2 regions of the Sinorhizobium sp. 7-81 genome follow, and region 1 is predicted to be linked to the other one. Evidence: riboswitches for the same ligand, from Rfam matches in the RefSeq annotation. Region 1 holds a riboswitch; the other holds the start of a gene.
The links. A riboswitch is a leader RNA that binds a small molecule or an ion and turns the genes downstream of it on or off. The one in region 1 is predicted to bind S-adenosylmethionine.
Positions count from the first base shown of each region.

Region 2: another riboswitch for S-adenosylmethionine. It lies ahead of QN224_RS02340 (O-succinylhomoserine sulfhydrylase); the one in region 1 lies ahead of metA (homoserine O-succinyltransferase).

Region 1 is NZ_JASKLT010000005.1:259,388-266,770, forward strand. Features, by position in the region: gene QN224_RS19090 (ubiquinone biosynthesis hydroxylase) at 1-754, shown strand, start outside; gene QN224_RS19095 (DUF1737 domain-containing protein) at 785-991, opposite strand; gene QN224_RS19100 (CoA ester lyase) at 988-1,890, opposite strand; gene QN224_RS19105 (hypothetical protein) at 2,051-2,296, shown strand; gene leuD (3-isopropylmalate dehydratase small subunit) at 2,433-3,038, shown strand; gene QN224_RS19115 (RidA family protein) at 3,051-3,431, shown strand; gene QN224_RS19120 (MoxR family ATPase) at 3,479-4,318, shown strand; SAM riboswitch at 4,396-4,473, shown strand; gene metA (homoserine O-succinyltransferase) at 4,534-5,457, shown strand; gene QN224_RS19130 (VWA domain-containing protein) at 5,464-6,648, shown strand; gene QN224_RS19135 (aldose epimerase family protein) at 6,987-7,383, shown strand, end outside.
Region 2 is NZ_JASKLT010000001.1:480,966-488,348, reverse strand. Features, by position in the region: gene QN224_RS02370 (thermonuclease family protein) at 1-235, shown strand, start outside; gene QN224_RS02365 (tellurite resistance TerB family protein) at 388-798, shown strand; gene QN224_RS02360 (sterol desaturase family protein) at 931-1,743, shown strand; gene QN224_RS02355 (transporter substrate-binding domain-containing protein) at 1,764-2,615, opposite strand; tRNA gene QN224_RS02350 (tRNA-Gly) at 2,779-2,853, opposite strand; gene QN224_RS02345 (2'-deoxycytidine 5'-triphosphate deaminase) at 2,981-4,078, opposite strand; SAM riboswitch at 4,153-4,231, shown strand; gene QN224_RS02340 (O-succinylhomoserine sulfhydrylase) at 4,276-5,460, shown strand; gene QN224_RS02335 (CDP-alcohol phosphatidyltransferase family protein) at 5,566-6,180, opposite strand; gene apaG (Co2+/Mg2+ efflux protein ApaG) at 6,290-6,682, shown strand; gene QN224_RS02325 (Hsp33 family molecular chaperone) at 6,724-7,383, opposite strand, start outside.

The DNA of each region.
Region 1 (7,383 bases):
CGAGACGCGGCTTCTGGTCGCCTGCGACGGCGTTCGCTCCAAGCTGCGCGAGGCTGCCGGCATCAAGGTGGTCGAGTTCGATTACGGCCAGTCGGGCATCGTGACCACCGTCGAGCACGAGCGTCCCCACGAGGGCACGGCCGAGGAGCATTTCCTGCCCGCCGGTCCCTTCGCCACGCTGCCGCTCAAAAACAACCGTTCGTCGCTTGTCTGGACCGAGAGCACCTTCGATGCCGAACGCCTCGTCAAGGCCGACGATTTCCTCTTCGAGGAAGAGCTCGAGCGCCGCTTCGGCCACAAGCTCGGCCACCTCAAGGTCGTCGGCGGCCGCAGGGCGTTTCCGCTTGGCCTGACGCTTGCCCGCGACTTCGTCGCGCCACGCTTCGCGCTTGCGGGCGACGCTGCTCACGGCATTCATCCGATTTCCGGGCAGGGACTCAATCTCGGCTTCAAGGATGTGGCGGCGCTCGCGGAAACGATCGTCGACGCGGACCGCCTGGGCCTCGATATCGGGTCGCTCGCGGTCCTCGAGCGCTACCAGAGCTGGCGGCGTTTCGATACCTTCCGCATGGGGGTGACGACGGATGTCCTGAACCGGCTGTTCTCGAACGACATCACGCCGATCAGGATCGCCCGTGATGTCGGCCTCGGCATCGTCGATCGTCTCCCGTCGCTCAAGAATTTCTTCATTCGCCAGGCGGCCGGGGTTGCCGGCGAGGGGGACCCGCGCCTGCTTTCCGGTCAACCGATCTGAAGGCTGACGCCATTCACTCGACGATTGCTCTTACTGCTCCGACAGCTTCATGTCCGGGTGATAGTCCTTGCCTGCCACTTCCTTGACCACCGCTTGGCCGCACTGCATGTGCTGGGTGTCGGCATTGAAGGCATAGGTCGGGGGACCGTGCAGGGCCCATCCCTGGTTCAATGCCGCCGTCACCTTGTGGCAGAAGGAGGCGTCGTCGGGGCCCGTGAGGAAGCGGTAGAGTTTCAAGGTTTCGCCTTTCGTTTCTCGATCATGTCCGCCTTGGCGGCGAGTTTCAGAGCCTGGTCGAGATGCAGCCGTTCGACCATGCGGCCGTGGAGATTGATCACGCCCTTGTCGGCGTTTTCCGGAAGATCGAATGCCGCGATGATCGCGCGCGCCTCGTCGACCGCCGCCTGATCGACACCGAAGTGCTCGTTCGCCGGACCGATCTGCGCCGGGTGGATGAGCATCTTGCCGTCATAGCCCATGTCACGCCCCTGGCGGCATTCGGCCTCGAAACCGTCGGCGTCGCGGAAATCGTTGAAGACCGCGTCGATGGCGTCAAGCCCGCTGCTGCGCGCCGTGAGCAGGACCTGCATAAGCCAGGGCACGAGATAGGTGCGGCCGGCATGCACGGGAACGCGCGTCTCCTTTCTCAGATCGTTCAGCCCGACGACGAAGCAATCGAGCCGGCCGCCGAAGGTACGGCCGGTCTCGGCGATCGCCGCGACATTGAGCAGGCCGCGCGGCGTTTCGATCATCGCCCAGAGCCGCAGACTTTCAGGCGCATCGTTCTCCGCCAGCCAGTCAACGGCCACCTGGATATCGGCGGGGCTTTCGACCTTCGGCAAAAGGATCGCGTCGGGGCTGGCGGCAAGCGCGGCGGTGAGGTCCATCTGGCCGAAGCCGGATCCCAGCGCATTGACGCGAATGACCACTTCGCAGTCGGGTCTGTTGTTCGAAAGATGCCGGACAAGCGCTTCGCGGGCTTCGCCCTTGTGTTCGGGAGCGACAGCATCCTCCAGGTCGAAGATCACGGCATCGGCGGCAAGTTGCCGGACCTTTGCCAGCGCACGTGAATTGTCGGCCGGAACGCAAAGCACGGAGCGTCGCAGGCGGGCAGGATGATGGTCGAGAGTTGTCATGATCCCGTTGTGCCCGCCTTTCGATTTTTGCGCAAGACGAGCGACTACAGCGCCGCGCGTCCAATCGGACCCGCTAAGATCGCTGTAGCATTTGATATAGGGCTTCCCTCTTGCAAGAGGTGCATCCAGCCCCCACATCGCTGGGAGAAAGGTGACCATCATGCAAAGCATCCGCTCTGTTCTCCTGACGGCCGCCGCCATTGCGATCACGCTGGCAGCCCTCGTCTTCACCGCCTCGCTTGCCGTGGCCCTGGCCGGCATCGCCGCCGTCGTCGCGATCGGCAGCGCCATCGCCGCCAGGCTCAATGGCAAGCCTCAGCATGCGCGCGCCCGAGCGAACCCGACCGGCGAAAGACGCGAAATGCGGATCTGGAACGACGGACGCGGCACGATCATCGATCTGTGACGCGCAGCAATTCAAAGCGCTACAGCGATCTTTGCGCGTCCGATTGGACGCGCGGCGCTGCAGATTTCCCTTCATTTCGGCGCAAAACTGATCTAAACGCTCTTCAACATTTCCGCTGAAACCGAAGGCCAAAGTCATGGAAAAGTTCGTCAAGCTCACCGGCGTCGCTGCGCCCCTGCCCGTTGTCAACATCGACACGGACATGATCATTCCGAAGGATTACCTGAAGACGATCAAGCGCACCGGTCTCGGCAAGGGACTTTTCGCCGAAGCCCGTTACAATGAGGACGGCACGCCGAACCCGGATTTCGTGCTCAACAAGCCGGCCTATCAGAATGCCAAGATCCTCGTTGCCGGCGACAATTTCGGCTGTGGCTCCTCGCGCGAACATGCGCCTTGGGCGCTCCTCGATTTCGGCATCCGCTGCGTGATTTCGACGTCGTTCGCCGACATCTTCTATAACAACTGTTTCAAGAACGGCATTCTGCCGATCGTCGTCAGCCAGGCAGACCTCGACAAGCTGATGGATGACGCCAACCGCGGTTCGAACGCCGTGCTGTCGATCGATCTGGAAGCGCAGGAAATCACAGGTCCGGACGGCGGCTCGGTCAAGTTCGAAGTCGATGCCTTCAAGCGCCACTGCCTGTTGAACGGCCTCGACGACATCGGCCTGACGCTGGAGAAGGCGAGCGCCATCGACAGCTTCGAGCAGAAAAACACCGTAGCGCGCCCCTGGGCCTGAGCGCCAGCGCCCATGACGCGCAAGCTCATCTCTTCCGGTTCCCCTTTCGAGAAGACGGCAGGCTATTCGCGTGCCGTCGTCAAAGGGGACTGGTGCTTCGTCTCCGGGACGACCGGCTACGACTATGCCACCATGGCCATGCCGGAGACGGTGGAGGAACAGGCGCGCAATTGCCTGAGGACGATCGAGGGCGCCTTGAAGGAGGCCGGGTTCTCGCTTTCGGACGTGGTGCGCAACCACTACTATGTCACCGACGCCGGCTTCGCCGACCGGGTCTTCCCGATCTTCGGCGAGGTGTTCGGCGACATCCGCCCGGCGGCGACGATGATCGTCTGCGATCTCATCCGCCCGGAAATGCTGATCGAGATCGAGGTCACGGCGTTTCGCGGGTAAGGTCGGTCCTCTCCAGCCGCCGGTCAGCGTAGACCGAAGAGAAGCTCATGCAGTTCGAAGGCACCGCCGACTATATCGCCGACAAGGACCTGATGATCGCCGTCAATGCGGCAATCCGGCTGGAGCGTCCGCTACTCGTCAAGGGCGAGCCAGGCACCGGCAAGACCGAACTCGCCCGCCAGATCGCCGCCGCCCTCGGCCTCGAGCTCATCGAGTGGAACGTCAAGTCGACGACCAAGGCGCAGCAAGGGCTTTACGAATATGATGCCGTCTCGCGGCTGCGCGACAGCCAGCTCGGCGATGCCCGCGTCAACGACGTGAAGAACTACATCCGCAAAGGCAAGCTCTGGCAGGCCTTCGAGGCGCCGCGGAAAACCGTGCTCCTGATCGACGAGATCGACAAGGCGGATATCGAGTTCCCGAACGACCTCTTGCAGGAACTCGACCGGATGGAGTTCCATGTCTACGAGACCGGCGAGACCATCCACGCGCGGCACCGGCCGATTGTCATCATCACCTCCAACAACGAGAAGGAACTGCCGGACGCCTTTTTGCGCCGCTGCTTCTTCCATTATATTCGCTTCCCCGACGCCGAAACGCTCGCCCGTATCGTCGAGGTGCACTATCCGGGTATCCGCAAGACGCTGCTTTCGGCTGCGCTCACCGCCTTCTACGGCATCCGCGAGGTGCTGGGGCTGAAGAAGAAACCCTCGACCTCCGAAGCGCTCGACTGGATCAGACTGCTCGTCGCCGACGAGATCGATCCGGCGGACCTGCGTGCCGATCCAAAATCGATGCTGCCCAAGCTGCACGGAGCGCTTTTGAAGAACGAGCAGGATGTGCATCTTTTCGAGCGGCTGGCCTTCATGGCGCGGCGCGAGGGGTGAGGCCTGCATCGGCTACGATTTAAGGAAACATGCAGTAGAATCGTTTTTCATTGACCGCGTGCCACGCGGCGCGTTATCAAACGATCCGTGGTGATTTGGCCGGCCGGCTTGCAGCCACGTTAAAGAAATCGCTAAAGGGCCGAGGAAAAGTGGATTTCCAAGGACCGGTCGCGATCATCTCGCCGCCGGTTTTTTTGTATTGATCGAGTGGACCCATGCCCATCAAGATTCCCGATACGCTACCCGCCTTCGAAACCCTCGTGCATGAGGGCGTGCGGGTGATGACCGAGACCGTGGCGATCCGTCAGGACATCCGCCCGCTTCAGATCGGGCTCCTGAATCTCATGCCGAACAAAGTCAAGACCGAGATCCAGATGGCGCGGCTGATCGGCGCCTCGCCGCTGCAGGTGGAATTGTCGCTGATCCGGGTCGGCGGCCACCGGGCGAAGAACACCTCCGAGGATCACCTGCTCGCCTTTTACGAGACCTGGGAAGAGGTGAAGGGGCGCAAGTTCGACGGCTTCATCATCACCGGCGCGCCGGTCGAGACGCTTGAGTACGAGGATGTGACCTATTGGGAGGAGCTGAGGCGCATTTTCGACTGGACGGAGACGAACGTGCATTCGACGCTGAACGTCTGCTGGGGCGCGATGGCAGCGATCTACCATTTCCACAGCGTTCCGAAACATACGCTCAAGGAAAAAGCCTTCGGCGTCTACCGTCACCAGAACCTGAAACCGTCCTCGGTCTACCTGAACGGTTTTTCCGATGATTTTGCCGTTCCGGTTTCGCGCTGGACCGAGGTGCGCCGAGCCGACATCGACCGCGTGCAGGAGCTGGAGATCCTGATGGAATCGAAGGAGATGGGCGTCTGCCTCGTGCACGAAAAGAAAGGCAACCGGCTCTACATGTTCAACCACGTGGAGTATGATTCGACCTCCTTGTCGGACGAATATTTCCGCGACGTGGATGCCGGCGTGCCGATCAAGTTGCCGCACGATTACTTCCCGCACAACGACTCGAGCCTGCCGCCGCAGAACCGCTGGCGCAGCCACGCGCATCTCTTCTTCGGCAACTGGATCAACGAGATGTATCAGACGACTCCCTACGAGTTGGAGAAGATCGGCACGGGAGACTGAAGCCGGATGTTCATCCCCTTCTTCCTCGAATTGAAGGCCGCGAAAATCCCGGTGACGCTCCGGGAATTCCTGTCGCTGATCGAAGGAATGGAGACGGGGATCGCGATCTTCGACGTCGAGGCCTTCTATTTCCTCGCCCGTGCGGCGCTCGTGAAGGACGAGCGCCATATCGACCGGTTCGACAGGGTGTTCCGGCATTGTTTTGCCGGGCTCGATGCGGTTTCCCCGTCGGAAACATTTGGCGAAGCGACCATTCCCGAGGAATGGTTGAAAAAGCTCGCAGAGAAATACCTGACCGAGGAGGAGAAGAAGCTTGTCGAGGCGCTCGGTGGTTTCGACAAGCTGATGGAAACGCTGCGCCAGCGGCTTGCTGAGCAGAGCGGCCGTCACCAGGGCGGCTCGAAATGGATCGGTACCGCCGGCACCTCGCCCTTCGGCGCCTATGGCTACAATCCGGAAGGGGTGAGGATCGGCCAGGAGGGTTCGCGCCATCGACGCGCGGTCAAGGTCTGGGACCGGCGCGAATTCAAGGACTATGACGACACGGTCGAGCTTGGCACGCGCAACATCAAGGTGGCGCTGAAGCGTCTCCGTCGCTGGGTGCGTGAGGGCGCTGCAGAGGAGCTCGACCTTTCGGGCACGATCCGCTCCACCGCCGAGCATGGCTATCTCGATGTGGTAACGCGGCCGGAGCGGCGCAACGCGGTCAAGCTCTTGATGTTCTTCGATGTCGGCGGATCGATGGACGACCATATCCGCGTCGTCGAGGAACTCTTCTCGGCCGTCCGCAGCGAATTCCGGCACATGGATTATTTCTACTTCCACAATTGCGTCTACGAGGGGCTGTGGAAGGACAATCGCCGCCGCCGCGCCGATATCACCCGCACGGCCGAACTGCTGCGCACCTTCGGCGGTGATTACCGCGCCATCTTCGTCGGCGACGCCTCGATGAGCCCCTACGAGATCAGCCATCCGGGCGGCTCGGTCGAACACTGGAACGACGAGGCCGGCGCGCTCTGGCTTGAGCGGATCACCGCGCATTTCCGGCGCTCCGTCTGGCTCAATCCCGTTCCCGAGGAGCATTGGCGCCACACCCAATCGATCGCCATGATCCGCGCGCTTTTCGGCGAGCGGATGTTCCCGATGACGCTTGCCGGGCTGCAGGCGGCGACGAAGGAATTGTCGCGTTGAATCGCCCACGGCTCGGTGCGCACTTTCGAACATGCATGCTACACAACCTGCCGCGTCTGAAGGAAAGGGGACATGCAGCAATTCAAAGTGCTACGGCGCCTTTGCGCGTCTGACGCGCGGCGCTGAAGGTCGCTGGAGCACTCGATTGCTGCGTGATTTTGTTCGTGGATCCAAAGGAATCCTGCGGCGGAAAAGTATGACTTTACGGGTTGCCGCGCCGCCGGAAATGACGCAGGTTGTCGCCGGCTTGGAGCGGGGCCGAAGAAAAGGTATGCGGTTTGCCAATCAGAATCGATCGCCGCTATTTTGGTTGATCAAGAGGGGAGAATAAGATGGGAATGCCTGCGAGCACGGAAATCTTCGGGCATCTCGCCTCCGGTGAACCGGTCCACCGCGTGACTCTCGCCGGCGGCGGCCTGACGGCGAAGGTGATTACCTGGGGCGCGGTCATCCAGGACCTGCGGCTCGAAGGGCATCAGCCGCCTCTGGTTTTGGGTTTCGAGGATTTCGACAGCTATCCTGCGCATTCGTCCTATTTCGGCGCTACCCCCGGGCGCAACGCCAACCGCATCGGCGGCGGACGCTTCACGCTCGACGGCAAGGCCTATCAACTCGAGCTCAACGAAAAGGGCGTGACCCACCTCCATGGCGGCAGCGACAATATCGCCAAGCGCAACTGGACGATCGTCGACGTCGCAGAGGACCGAGTGACGCTCAGGATCACCGATCCGGAGG
Region 2 (7,383 bases), on a different contig from region 1:
GGGAACCGTTACCGCGGCCTGCAAGGTCGGAACCGAAAATCCGGCGGAATGGCTGGTCAGCAACGGCTGGGCGACGCCGCTGCCTGGCACTCCCCTCGAAGCCAAGGCAGAAGCCGCCCGAAGCGCCAAGCGCGGCTTCTATGGAGATGACCCGCGCGATCTGGGCCGTGCGCCGCTCGTCATCGATGACCCGACGGCGGGCATGGTCCCCGACAACGCGGTACCGGACTTGTAAGCCCAACCCGAAACTCCTAGATCACTTCACTGTTTCATTGAAACGGTGAAATGATCTAACTCTTTGAAACTACGCAATTCCGGACGGAAAACCGTCGCACGCTTCTCCTGGAATTGCTCTAACTGCACTCGGTCACAGGAGTCCGGAAGACGATGCCGCCAAACCTCAGCCAGCACGAAGCCTTCATTTATGTCATGGTGATGATGTCGGCCGTCGACAGGAACATGGCCGACGATGAGTTCGCCGGCATCGGCAGGCTCGTCCAGTTCCTGCCCGCCTTCGACGGTTTCGACGAGCATCGACTGATCGAGATCGGCCGCGAATGCGCGAACCAGCTCTCCGCGCCGGAGGGCCTCGACGTCATTCTTGAAATGATCCGCGAAGCCTTGCCGCAACGTTTTTATGACACGGCCTATGCGCTCGCCGTCGAGCTTGCGGCCGCCGATCAGCGCATCCGCAACGAGGAAATCCGGCTGTTGCAATTGCTGCGCGACCGGCTGGGCCTCGACAAGCTGACCTGCGCCGCAATCGAACGCGGCGCCATTGCGCGCTTCCGGAAATAACCGGCGACCGCGGCCATGCCAGCGTGTCTTGCGCCCTCGATTCTCGTAGGCCGAGACACAAGAATGCGGGATGCAAGGCTGCCCGACGGTCGGCGCAACTGGAGCGCAACCTCGTCGATGAGATCCTGACAGATGCTGTTTTTCGGTATTGCGGAACCCCTCTGGCGGCTGGTCGCCTTTGCCGCCGCCTTCACCCTGCTCGCGCTTTTTGAACTTTCTCATCCGCGCCTCGAGCGACCGGAACTCATGAAAGCGCTGAAGGCCCGCCGCTGGGCGACGAATCTCTCGATCCTCCTTCTTTCCTCGCTGTTGCTGCGTGTAGCCTTTCCGGCTGCGGCCACAGGTGTTGCGCTATGGGCTGACTCACGCGGATATGGTGCACTGCCCGCACTCGGCGTCCCGCCTCTCCTTGCCGGCCTCATCGCCTTCGTGGCGCTGGATTTTGCTGTCTGGCTGGAGCACGTCGCGTCGCACAAGCTGCCGATCCTGTGGCGCATCCATCGCGTCCACCATGCCGATCCGGGCGTCGACCTGACGACGGCGCTCCGCTTCCATCCATTGGAAATTCTTCTCTCGATGGTCTGGAAGGCTGCGGTCATCATCGCGCTCGGCGCCCCGGCGCTATCCGTGCTGCTGTTCGAAATCGTCCTCAACGCCGGCGCCATGTTCAACCATGCCAATCTGCGCCTGCCCCATCGGGCCGACAGCATATTGCGGCGCTTCATCGTCACGCCCGATATGCATCGCATCCATCACTCCGTCGAGAGAATTGAAACGGATTCGAACTACGGCTTCAACTTTTCCATCTGGGACCGGCTGTTCTCGACCTATGTCGCGCAACCTGCGAGCGGCGACGATGCGATCGAGACCGGCCTCAAGGCCTACGGACGCACGGAGCCGACCAAGCTCGTCTGGTCGCTCATGCTGCCGTTCCGGCGTAATTAGGCTGAGACGGGCGGCTCTGCTCAGTAGATACCGTTCGGGAAATAGCGCAGATAAATCTCCTCGAGCCTGCCGTTGCGCGACAGCGCCAGCAGCGCGTGATCGATCGCCTGCGTCAAGGCCGGCTCGGCCTTGCGGTTCATGATCGTCAACCCTTCCCCAAGGAAGTGCTGCGAGAAATAGGCGCCGTCGAGCAAGGCGCAGCATCCGCCGGCAATGCTGCCCGAAACCCAGAACGAGAGTTGCATGCCGTCGGAAAAGACCGCCGCAACCCCGCCTTGTTGCAACGCGGAGAGCATTGCGTTCCGCTCAGGAAAGGTCTTGGGCTCGATTTTCGGAAAGAAGGCCTTGAGCATCGCCTCATGCGTTGTACCGGACACGACACCGACGGGCTTGCCTTCCAGCTCGGCCGCGCTTGCCACGGGCTCTTCGGCCTTCGTGTTGACGGCAAAGCGGGCCGGCAACTGCATGAAAGCCCTGGAGAAAGCGAAACGCTGGCGCAGCTCCGGGCTAACCGCAATGCCAGCCGCGACAGCCTCCCCCTGGCCCTGCTCAAGCGCCGGGATGAGCTCAGCGTAGGTCACGGCCTGGATCTGGCACTTGTCCTCGATCAGCAGTTCCCGGCAGATTTCGCGCGCGAGGTCGACGTGGAAACCGGAAAGCTTGCCCGATTGGTCAATGAAGTTGAACGGCGGGAAATCGACCGTGGTCAGAAAACGAAGCCGCGCAAGCCCGGTGAGGTCCGGTCGGGCAATACGTTCGCGGGCGTCGAAAAGCAGCGGCAGATCCCGTGGTTGCGCAAGCACCGGTTTGACGACGAGCAGGGCGCAAAGCGCCAATGTTACGCAAATTCGTAGACTCAGAGCACGCGTCATTGCGATCCGATTCTTGGAGCCGCGGCCCGGGAACACGCGGATTCGGTTTGATTTTTCGAAAGATTATCGAGATGTTGCCCGACTGGCTACAGGAACCTCCACGAGACGGGCACGCGCCACGAAGGCGGTTCGATCAGTATTGTCGGAAAACCACAGGGAAAAGTGGAGCGGGTGATCGGGATCGAACCGACGACATCAAGCTTGGGAAGCTGGCGTTCTACCACTGAACTACACCCGCGATAGAAGCGGAAATTTCATCAACGGCCGCGATCTGTCAAGCGCTTACAGCGCCGCGCGTCTTATCAGACGCGCATTGCCGCATGTTTTTCTTCAATCGGCCCTGTTCAAGGGAACATGCCGTGGGCTCACTCGGCGCGAAAATGCTTGGAAAGCTTCAGGCCCTGCGCCTGATAGTTCGAGCCGAGGTCGAGGCCATAGAGACCTTCCGGCCGCTCCATCATGTGCTCGTAGACGAGGCGACCGACGATCTGGCCATGCTCGAGAATGAACGGCACTTCGTGGCTGCGCACCTCGAGCACCGCCCGGCTGCCGCTGCCGCCGGCGGAAGCGTGGCCGAAGCCCGGATCGAAGAAGCCGGCATAGTGAACGCGGAATTCGCCGACGAGCGGATCGAAGGGCGTCATCTCGGCTGCGTAGAGCGGCGGAACGTGAACGGCTTCGCGGGAGACGAGAATGTAGAATTCGTCCGGATCGAGGATCAGGTCGTCACGGCCTCGGCTGTAAAGCGGCTCCCAGAAGTCGAAGACCGGGTGCTCGGCCTTCTTGTCGACATCGACCACCGAGGTGTGGTGCTTGCCGCGATAGCCGATCAGGCCGTCCGGGCCGGTGCCCTTGAGATCGATCGAGAGCGCGATGCCGCCGCCGGTGACGTTGGGCCGCTCGCTCGCGACGAGCACATCGCTTTCGTGCAGCGCCTGCAACTCCTGTTCGGAGAGCATCGACTGGCCGACGCGGAAGCGGATCTGCGACAGGCGTGAACCGCGCCTGACGACGATCGGAAAGGTGCGTGGGCTGATTTCCAGATAGAGCGGGCCACTATAGCCCGCCGGGATCTTGTCGAATTCCTGCGCCCTGTCGGTGATGACGCGGGTGAAGATATCGAGGCGGCCGGTCGAGCTCTTCGGATTGGCGGAGGCCGACATGTTCTCCGGCAGGGCGAGGCTCTCCATGAGCGGCACGATATAGACGCAGCCGGTTTCGAGCACCGCGCCCTCGCTGAGGTCGATGACATGCAGTTTCAGGCGGTCAAGCTTGTCGGCAACGAGATGGGCGGGACCGGGCATGAAGCTTGCCCTGACCCGAAACGCCTTGGCGCCGAGGCGCAGGTCGAGGCTTGCCGGCTGGATCTGATCTTCATCCAGCGGTCTTTCGCTTTTCAAGCGCCTCGTGGCGAACAGCGCGGCGATTGCGCGGTCGGCCAAAATTCCTGTCTCGCGAGCCATTCCGATCCTCACTCCAGTTGCCAGACAAAACCAAACTCCGGGAATTGACGCAAGCACGCCCAGGCAGTATTGGAGCTTTATCCCGTGGTGATTTGGCCGGTCGGCTTGCAGCCACGTTAAACAAGTAGCTAAAAAGGCCGGGTGTCAAACCGGCCCGTTTTCGCGGCCGGTTTTTTTGTTTTGAAAGTGATTGTCGCATGAGCAAGACCTGGCGCCCGGCAACCCAACTCGTCCACGGTGGGACCCTCCGCTCGCAGTACGGCGAGACCTCCGAAGCGATCTTTCTGACACAGGGTTTCGTCTACGAAACCTCCGAAGCGGCGGAAGCCCGTTTCAAGGGCGAGACCGACGGCTTCATCTACGCACGCTACGGCAGTCCGACCAACGACATGTTCGAAAAGCGCATGTGCATGCTCGAAGGGGCCGAAGACGCCCGCGCCACCGCGTCGGGCATGGCGGCTGTTTCCGCGGCGATCCTCTGCCAGGTAAAGGCCGGCGACCATATCGTGGCCGCGCGCGCACTGTTCGGCTCCTGCCGGTGGGTCGTGGAAACGCTCGCCCCCAAATACGGCGTCGAGTGCACGCTGGTGGACGGCCGCGATCTCGCAAACTGGGAGAAGGCGGTTCGCCCCAACACCAAGGTCTTCTTCCTCGAAAGCCCGACCAACCCGACGCTCGAAGTGATCGACATCGCCGGCGTCGCGAAGCTTGCCGATCAAATCGGCGCCAAGCTGGTCGTGGACAACGTGTTCGCCACGCCTCTCTTCCAGAAGCCGCTGGAACTCGGCGCCCACGTGGTCGTCTACTCCGCCACCAAACACATTGACGGCCAAGGCCGTTGCCTCGGCGGCGTCGTGCTTTCCAGCAAGGAATGGATCGACGAGAACCTGCACGACTATTTCCGCCATACCGGCCCTGCGATGTCACCGTTCAATGCCTGGACCCTGCTCAAGGGCGTCGAGACGCTTCCTCTGCGCGTGAAGCAGCAGACCGAGAGCGCCCGCCGGCTTGCCGATTTCCTGGCGGAACAGCCGCAAGTCGAGCGCGTCATCTATCCCGGCCGCAAGGACCATCCGCAGGCGGACATCATCGCCAAGCAGATGAGCGGCGGCTCGACGCTGGTCGCCTTCGAACTCAAGGGTGGCAAGGACGCGGCCTTCGCTCTCCAGAACGCGTTGGAGATCACCCGCATTTCCAACAATCTCGGCGATGCCAAGAGCCTGATCACCCACCCGGCGACGACCACGCACAAGAACCTGACGGACGAGGCACGCGCCGAACTCGGCATCTCCGCCGGCACCGTGCGCTTCTCCGCCGGCATCGAGGACAGCGAGGATCTCATCGAGGATTTCGCCCGTGCTTTGAAAGGCGTGAAGGCCTGATCAAGCCGCATCCAACTCTTTGAAACGACGCAATTCCGGACGGAAACCGCTATACGCGCTTCCTGGAACTCCTCCGAAACCGCCCGCGCACGCACGGGCGGTTTTTTATCGCGGCTCGGGGAAACTGAGGCGGGCAAGAACGATGCGCGACACGGCCGTGTAAAGACAGACGATCGCGAACAAGGATGCGAGCAGCGGGAACCAGCCGGGAAACAGGCAGAAGGCCAGGAAGACGATAATGGTTTCGGTCGCTTCGGCGAGGCCGGTCGTGAAATAGAGCGACTTTGCCCCGCGCACGCTGGTCGTCATTGCTCGCTTCTCGGCGATGGTGGCATAGGCGAGAAAGGTCGATCCGTTGACATAAAAAGAGAAAAGCAGAAACGCGCCAGCAAGGCCGTTCACGACCGGATCCGCAACGATGAAGGCGAGCGGTATCGCGCCGTAGAATGCAAAGTCGAGGACGATATCGAGAAAACCGCCGAAATCCGTGCTGCGGCTGGCGCGTGCGATCGCCCCGTCGAGACCGTCGCACAACCGGCTGAGCAGGATCATGACGGCGCCGGCGAGATAGAACCCTTGTCCGATGAGGCCGGCCGCCAGTAGTCCGAGGCCGAGGCCGAAAATCGTGATAGTGTCGGCTTTTACGCCCCGCTTCACGAGAGCGACGCCCAATCCGTCAAGGAGTGGATCAAGCCGCCTGCGCACCGCACCGTCCAGCATGGATTTCGGCTCCGTCTAATTTGAATGGGACTTGTGCAATCTTGCTGTTATTCTTGCCGAAACCATATTGCAGTAAAATACCCGAATAGATTTGGCATAGGGTGTGCACATGTATCGTGCCCTGACTCGCGACATCGAGGTCACGGTTGAACCGTATTATCTGGAAGAACAGTCGGATCCGGACGATAGCCGCTATGTCTGGGGTTACCGCATCGTGATATCGAACCACTCCGACATCTCGGTTCGCCTGATGACCCGTTACTGGCACATTACTGACGAGAACGGCCAGGTGGACGAAGTGAGCGGCCCCGGCGTGATCGGCGAGCAGCCTCTGCTCAACCCCGGCGACACTTACGAATATTCCTCCGGTTGCCCACTGGATACCCCCTCCGGCGTCATGTTCGGCCACTACAGCATGGAGGCCGAAGACGGGGAGACATTCAATGTGGCGATCCCCGCCTTCTCGCTTGATTCGCCCGGGCTCGTCCGCACCCTCAACTGAGGGTGCGGCCCCGGTAGCCAAAACGCATCAGCTAAGGCACATCACTGGGGACGCACCTCGCTCGCCTCGAAACGATAGGTGGTGGAGCAGAACTCGCACGTCACCTTGATCACGCCGTCTTCGATGCTGCTTTCGATGTCATCGCTGTCGAGCCCCGCCAACACCCCGCGGATCTTCTCGCGCGAGCAGCTGCAGCGATCATAGACAGCTTGCGGCTGATAGACACGGACCCCGCGTTCGTGGAACAGCCGATAGAGCAGCCTTTCCGTTCCGACGGTCGGGTCGGTCAGCTCGTCGGTGTCGATCGTCTCGACCATCACCTTCGCCTCCGACCAGAGATCATCTTCCTCAAAGAGGTGGAACGTCTCCTCCCCCTCGTCGCCGTCGCCCCCCGGAAGGTCCGGCTGGCGCATGCGTTCAGGGGCGTCCGGCAGGAACTGGGCAACCATGCCGCCGGCGCGCCAGCGGTGCCGCGGCTTGCCGTTTTCGTCGCGATCGAGAAGCTCGGCGACACCAAGGCGCACCTTGGTCGGGATCTGCTCCGACTGGCGGAAATAGACACCGGCGATTTCCTCGAGCGTTGCACCGTCGAGTTCGACAATACCCTGGTAGCGCTGCATGTGGGCGCCCTGGTCGATGGTGAAGGCAAGAACGCCCCTGCCAAGGAGTTCGTGGGGCTGCGTGCGCCCCCCCTCCTCCGC